3 regions of the Streptomyces sp. NPDC051109 genome follow, and region 2 is predicted to be linked to each of the others. Evidence: riboswitches for the same ligand, from Rfam matches in the RefSeq annotation. Region 2 holds a riboswitch; each other region holds the start of a gene.
The links. A riboswitch is a leader RNA that binds a small molecule or an ion and turns the genes downstream of it on or off. The one in region 2 is predicted to bind cobalamin.
Positions count from the first base shown of each region.

Region 1: another riboswitch for cobalamin. It lies ahead of ACIBAD_RS12440 (energy-coupling factor ABC transporter permease); the one in region 2 lies ahead of cobN (cobaltochelatase subunit CobN).
Region 3: another riboswitch for cobalamin. It lies ahead of ACIBAD_RS05810 (ribonucleoside-diphosphate reductase subunit alpha); the one in region 2 lies ahead of cobN (cobaltochelatase subunit CobN).

Region 1 is NZ_JBITFF010000005.1:283,260-285,512, forward strand. It holds gene cbiQ (cobalt ECF transporter T component CbiQ) at 1-373, opposite strand, end outside; gene ACIBAD_RS12435 (energy-coupling factor ABC transporter substrate-binding protein) at 377-736, opposite strand; gene ACIBAD_RS12440 (energy-coupling factor ABC transporter permease) at 742-1,434, opposite strand; cobalamin riboswitch at 1,463-1,657, opposite strand; gene ACIBAD_RS12445 (flavodoxin family protein) at 1,741-2,253, shown strand, end outside.
Region 2 is NZ_JBITFF010000010.1:56,702-58,954, reverse strand. It holds gene ACIBAD_RS19840 (cobalamin biosynthesis protein CobG) at 1-818, opposite strand, end outside; cobalamin riboswitch at 958-1,095, shown strand; gene cobN (cobaltochelatase subunit CobN) at 1,128-2,253, shown strand, end outside.
Region 3 is NZ_JBITFF010000003.1:9,158-11,410, reverse strand. It holds gene ACIBAD_RS05810 (ribonucleoside-diphosphate reductase subunit alpha) at 1-1,125, opposite strand, end outside; cobalamin riboswitch at 1,265-1,406, opposite strand; gene ACIBAD_RS05805 (GNAT family N-acetyltransferase) at 1,441-1,941, opposite strand; gene ACIBAD_RS05800 (Uma2 family endonuclease) at 2,019-2,253, shown strand, end outside.

The sequences.
Region 1 (2,253 bases), on a different contig from region 2:
CGGGCGTGGTGAACGCGAACAGCAGCACCCCGAGGGAGGCCGCCGAGGTCCGCAGCAGCAGATCCGCGGCATGCCGGGGGCCGTCGGGCGCGAGCGAGACGAACCCGGCCGGGCCGCCGACGGCGACGAGCAGCGGCAGCGCGCCGGTGAAGCAGAAGCCCAGCGGGATCCGGAAGGCCCGCCACAGCTGGCGCCCGGCCACGCCCGCCGGGCCGAGGAGCACGGCCAGCGTGGCGGCGGCGACCAGCGGCCCGCCGGGCCAGGGCGGCAGGCACACGGCGGTGACCGTCAGGCCGAGCCCCAGCAGGGCCTTCTCCAGAGGGTGGCGGCGGCGCCACCGACTGCCGTGCGCCGCCACGTCGATCGGCAGCACCGCCTACGACTCCGCGGCGGCGGGATCCGCCGCCGGGGCGGGGGCGGGGGCAGGAGCCGGAGCCGCGGCAGCGGCCTGGCGGCGGCCCTTTCGGACGCCGAAGTAGTACGCGAGCACACCCGCGCCCAGTGCGGCCTGGAGGGCGAACAGCGCCGACTCCACCTCCCCGGAGGGGGGTTCGTACAGCGGCGAGAACCACGGCTCGTAATCCGGCTTCAGCTCGGTGATAGCCGTCTCCGCCTGCGCGTCGGCGCCCGCGAACGGCTCCTCCTTGCCCTCGCCCATCCCCAGGGCGAGCGGCAGTACGGCCAGTGCCGCCACCAGGAGCAGCAGCAGGCCGTTGATCTTCGCGTTCCGGCTCATGCTCATCAGACCGCCGCCTTCTGCCCGCTGCGGCCGCTCAGCTTCGCCACGCCCAGCCGGACCAGGTCCGACTTGCTCGACTGCATCAGCAGCCGCATCACGAGGACCGTCAGCAGCCCCTCGCTCACCGCGAGCGGGATCTGGGTCACCGCGAAGATGCCCCCGAACTTCGCGAGGGCGCCCGGGAACCCGGAGCCCGGGTCCGGGAAGGCCAGCGCCAGCTGCACGGAGGTCACGCAGTAGGTGACGAGGTCGGCGAAGAAGGCGCCGAAGAAGACGGTCACCATCAGCGGGACGTCGAAGCGCTTCAGCAGCAGGTAGACCCCGTAGCCCGCCCAGGGCCCGGCGATCGCCATCGAGAAGACGTTCGCGCCGAGGGTGGTCAGCCCGCCGTGCGCCAGCAGCAGCGCCTGGAAGAGCAGGGTGATCGTGCCGAGCACCGCCATGATCGGCGGTCGGAACAGGATCGCCCCGAGACCGGTCCCGGTGGGGTGCGAGCAACTACCCGTCACCGATGGGATCTTCAAGGCGGACAGGACGAAAGTGAACGCTCCCGACGCCCCGAGCAGCAGCGTGCTCTCCGGGTTCGCCTTCACCTCGCGCGTGAGGGCGCGGACACCGTGGACGACGAACGGAGTGGACGCGGCGCCCCAGGCGACCGCGTGCAAAGGGGGCAGAAACCCCTCGGCTATATGCATGAGTGGCGAGACCTCTCCAGCACCTCGTGGATGGACAACGCGCCTCGGCCGGTCTCCTGGCTCACGGGTGCTGATGCCCTGGCTCCGCCTTCCCGGGCGGTGCGGAACCTCCCGCGCCGCCCAGTGGCCTCCCGCAGGATGGAGCCGGACTTCCCGTTCACAGTGGCGAGGGCCGCACCGGTTTTCCACCGGTTTCCCGAACACCAAGGCCAGACGACCCTAGTCGGACGGACGGACCGGCACCAACCCGGCCCGAACGGGTGCGGTCCGGTGGCGGTCCCGGCCGAGGCCGCGCAGGCTGGCGGCGTGGCCGCCGCATACGATTACTCCGACCTGACCGCCGTCTACGTCAACTGCACCCTCAAGCGCTCGCCCGAGCCCAGCAACACCGAGGGCCTCATCGACCGCAGCCGCGCCGTCATGGAGGCGGCCGGCGCCCGGACTTCGCTCATCCGCGCCGTGGACCACGACATCGCCACCGGCGTCTGGCCCGACATGACCGAGCACGGCTGGGAAACCGACCAGTGGCCGGTCCTGTACAGCCAGATCATGGACGCCGACATCCTCGTGCTGTGCGGCCCGATCTGGCTCGGCGACAACAGCTCCGTCATGAAGCAGGTCATCGAGCGGCTCTACGCCTGCTCCTCGATCCTGAACGAGCAGGGCCAGTACGCCTATTACGGGCGAGTCGGGGGCGCGCTCATCACCGGCAACGAGGACGGCGTGAAGCACTGCGCCATGAACGTCCTCTACAGCCTCCAGCACCTCGGCTACGCGATCCCGCCGCAGGCCGACGCGGGCTGGATCGGCGAGGCCGGG
Region 2 (2,253 bases):
GCGGCGGCGCCGTCGGGGCCTTCGACCACGCCGGGTTCGGGGGCCGGCCCGCGCAGGGTGGGCGAACTCCGCACGACGGAGGCCGAGATGCCGCCGGCGGTCAGCCGCGCACCCAACTCATCGGAACGCAGCGCGTGTTCGGCAGGCAGCTCGGAGACCCGCCAGGCCCGGGTACCGGCCCGGCGGACGGAGTCGAGGAAGTACGAGGCGGCGAGGAGCGCGGCCCGCGGCGCATCGGCGGCGGCCACCAGCAGGGCGTCCGCCGCGCCGGCGGTCCACAGCAGGGCCCGGCCTCCGCCCCGGACGGCGGCCAGGTTCACATCGGCTGCGAGCGAGGTCACGTCCCCGCGGCCGTCGTCGAGGGCGAACAGGAAGCGCCCGGACAGTCCGGCCGCCGGCGCGCTCCCGCACAGCAGCCCGTCCAGCTCTGCCACCCAGGGCGCCACGTCGGGCAGACCGCCCCGGTCCAGGCCGGTCAGCGGCGAGGCGACGATGTTGCGGACCCGCTCGTGGGTGGGCGCGGGCAGCAGCCCGGCGCGCACGAGCACGGCCTGCAGCTCGCCGCCGCAGCTCGCGCCGAGTCCGCGCAGCTGCGCGTTGCCGCGCGAGGTGAGGTCGACGTGCCCGTCGCCGAGCCGGTCCGCCGCATCGGCCAGCAGCAGGGCCGCGTCCGCGTCGAGCATCCCGCCGGGTATCCGGATCCGGGCCAAGTACCCGTCGTCCGCCGCGTGCAGCCGCAGCGCGCCGGGGCAGGCGTCACCGCGGTCACGTATGACCGGTTCGTCCCGCGGTGCGGCGGAAGGGGGCTGGGGCGGCATGGCGGCGAGCATACCCACGATTCCCCGACCCCGAGCTGTGTCCGTCACCACCCGCCCCCTGCGCCCCGCCCTCCGCCCGACCTGCCCGGATCCGCTCCCCTGGCGCGGGACACCCCCACTCCCGGCCAGGGGGAACGCCACCTAAGATGACCACCGGCGGAGCCACGTGGCCCGCTGGGAGGAAGCCCGGTGCGAATCCGGCGCGGTCCCGCCACTGTGAACCCGCGGAGCGATCCGCCGGGTGAGTCAGGAACTCCCGCTGTCCACACTGCCCGGGGCGCGGAAACCCCGAGGAAGGCATGCCGCCGCATGATCCTGCTGCTGTCGACGTCCGACACCGATCTGCTCAGCGCCCGCGCCGCCGCGGACGGCCCCGTGCCGTACCGGTTCGCGAACCCCTCCCGCCTTCCCCTCGACGACCTCCCCGCCCTGCTCGACGGCGTCGACCTGGTCGTCGTACGCCTCCTCGGCGGCCTGCGCGCCTGGCAGGAAGGCCTCGACCTGCTCCTGGCGCCGACCCAGACCCGCCCGGTGGTCGTCCTCACCGGCGAACAGGCCCCGGACGCCCAGCTGATGGAGGCCTCGACGGTCCCCATCGGCATCGCGGCCGAGGCGCACGGCTACCTCGCCCACGGCGGTCCCGCCAACCTGGACCAGCTGGCCCGGTTCCTGTCCGACACCGTGCTGCTCACCGGCCACGGCTTCGAGCCGCCCGCCGCCGCTCCCACCTGGGGCCCGCTGGAGCGCACCCCGGTGCGCCCGTACGGCCCGCGCATCGCGGTGCTCTACTACCGCGCACACCAGATGAGCGGCAACACCGCCTTCGTGCACGCCCTGTGCGACGCGATCGTGGAGACCGGCGGCACCCCCGTACCGCTGTACGTGTCCTCCCTGCGCACCCCCGAACCGGAGCTGATCGCCGAGCTGGAGTCCGTCGACGCGGTCGTCACCACCGTGCTCGCGGCCGGCGGCACCAAGCCCGCCACGGCCTCCGCCGGCGGCGACGACGAGTCCTGGGACGCGGGCGCGCTGGCCGCGCTCGGCGTCCCGATCCTCCAGGCCCTGTGCCTGACCGGCTCGCGCAGCGCCTGGGAGGAGAACGACGAGGGCCTGTCCCCGCTCGACGCCGCGACGCAGGTCGCCGTGCCCGAGTTCGACGGCCGCCTGATCACCGTCCCGTTCTCCTTCAAGGAGCTCGACGAGGACGGGCTGCCGGCGTACGTCGCCGACCCCGAGCGCGCCGCCCGCGTCGCCGGCATCGCCGTACGGCACGCCCGGCTGCGGCACATCGCGCGCCGCGACAAGAAGGTCGCGCTCGTCCTCTCCGCGTACCCGACCAAGCACTCCCGCATCGGCAACGCGGTCGGCCTCGACACCCCGGCCAGCGCCGTGGAACTGCTGCGCACCCTCATCGCGGGCGGTTACGACTTCGGGC
Region 3 (2,253 bases), on a different contig from region 2:
CCACAGGTCGACCAGCTCGGGCACGTCGGCCGGGGAGAACAGCGACCAGTCGGCGTCCGCGTTGACGCGGCGCATGAACTCGTCCGGCACCCAGTGCGCCAGGTTCAGGTTGTGCGTACGGCGCTGGTCCTCACCGGTGTTGTCGCGGAGCTCCAGGAACTCCTCGATGTCCGCGTGCCAGGTCTCCAGGTACACGGCGGCGGCGCCCTTGCGGCGGCCGCCCTGGTTCACGGCGGCGACGGAGGCGTCGAGGGTCTTCAGGAACGGCACGATGCCGTTGGAGTGGCCGTTCGTACCGCGGATCAGCGAACCGCGGGCGCGGATGCGCGAGTACGAGAGGCCGATGCCGCCGGCGTGCTTCGACAGGCGCGCGACCTGGTGGTAGCGGTCGTAGATCGAGTCGAGCTCGTCCAGCGGGGAGTCCAGCAGGTAGCAGGAGGACATCTGCGGGTGCCGGGTGCCGGAGTTGAAGAGCGTGGGGGAGGACGGCAGGTAGTCGAGGCGGCTCATCAGCCGGTAGAGCGAGGCCACTTCCTCGACGGCCTGGACCGTGTCGTTCTCGGCGAGGCCGCACGCCACGCGCAGCATGAAGTGCTGCGGGGTCTCGATGACCTGGCGGGTGATCGGGTGGCGCAGCAGGTAGCGGCTGTGCAGGGTGCGCAGGCCGAAGAAGCCGAAGCGGTCGTCGGCGCCCTCGGCGAGCGTGTGCTCGACCAGCGCGTCCAGACGGCTCGCGTGCAGCGCCACGAACTCGGCGGTGCGGTCGGCGATCAGGCCCTCGCGGTGGCCGACGGCGACCGAGGAGGAGAAGGAGGTGGCCCCTTGGCCCGCGGCTTCCTCGGCGACCGCCAGCGTCAACAGCCGGGCGGCGAGCCGGGAGTACGCCGGGTCCTCGGAGATCAGGCCGGCGGCGGCCTCCGTGGCCAGGGCGCGCAGCTCGGCCTCGTCGGCGGCGGCGCTGCGCCCGCGGAGCGCGGCGGCGGCGACCCGGCCCGGGTCGGTGTCGGGGAGGTCGGCCGTCAGCTCGGTGAGGGTACGCAGCAGTGCGGCCCCAGGTCCCCCGGTCTCGATTCCGGTGTCGGACGGGTCGGACTCGGCGCGCGGTGCGGAAGGCGCGATGGTCACGGGGGGAGCTCTCCCTCGCTCGGCTCCGGGACACCTGCGGCGTCGGAGCGAGCGGGCGCGTGCGGGCATGGCAGGGCAGCACCGCGCGGCGTCCACCGGCCCAACCGCGAGGCCCGGACGTATCGGCACCCGGTTCGGTCGAGCCGGGCGCACTGTCGGCAGGTCGTCGGACTTGCGGTGACACCAATGGGTGTACTTCATACCGTTGCGGGACAGTTCCGGATTCGCACCGGATTCCCCTGCGACGACAGCGAGCACGAGCATACATGTGGGGGCCGCTTCCTGCGCGACCCCCTAGATGTTGTGTCGGCGTGGCTACAGTTCGAGACCGTACGTGAGCAGAGGGAGGTCGGGAACGGGCTCCCAGTCCCGTTCGGGCGTGCGCACGAAGCCGAGCCGTTCGTAGATCCGGTGGGCTCCGACCATGTCGTCCGTGGTGGACAGAACGAGGCGCCGTACGCCCTCGATGGCCCTCGCCCGCTCCATGCAGGCCCGTACGAGCGCCTCCCCGGCGCCCCGCCCGCGGCCCTCCCGGGCGACGGCCAGCATCCGGAACTCGGCCTCGCCGGCCACGGCGATGTCGCACAGCGGGCTCCCGGGCGCGGCGAACGCCACGCCGCCGAGGAGCCGTCCGTCGCTCGCGGCGGCGACGAGTATCACCCCGTCGCGCGCCCGCCCGGCCACGTCCCGCAGCCGCGTGAGGTACGGGTCGTCCTCGCCGAAGGTGAGCAGCCCGTCCCCGAGGTACGCCTGCGCGGTGATCTCCCCGAGCGTCCCGTACTCCGCCGCCAGCGCTTCTCTGATCACGATGTCCATGGATCGAGTGTGCGGGACTGCTGTCGGTGCCCGGCGCTATCGTCGGAGGCGGCACCGTCGAGGAAGGCGAGCGAGGCATGACCGTGATGACAGACCGGCCCCACATGCTGACCGAGGACTTCGAAGCCGTGGCGCGCATGGCCGCCCGCGAGCGGGAGGGGACACGGCTGGAGTTCATCGACGGGGCAATCAGGAGCAAGGCCACGCCGGACGGCGATCACGGGCGGATCATTCAGTGGCTGCTCAAGATCTGCATGCAGTCGCGGCCCGAGTTGTTCCTGCATCCGGGGCAGGGGATCAAGGCACAGGAGT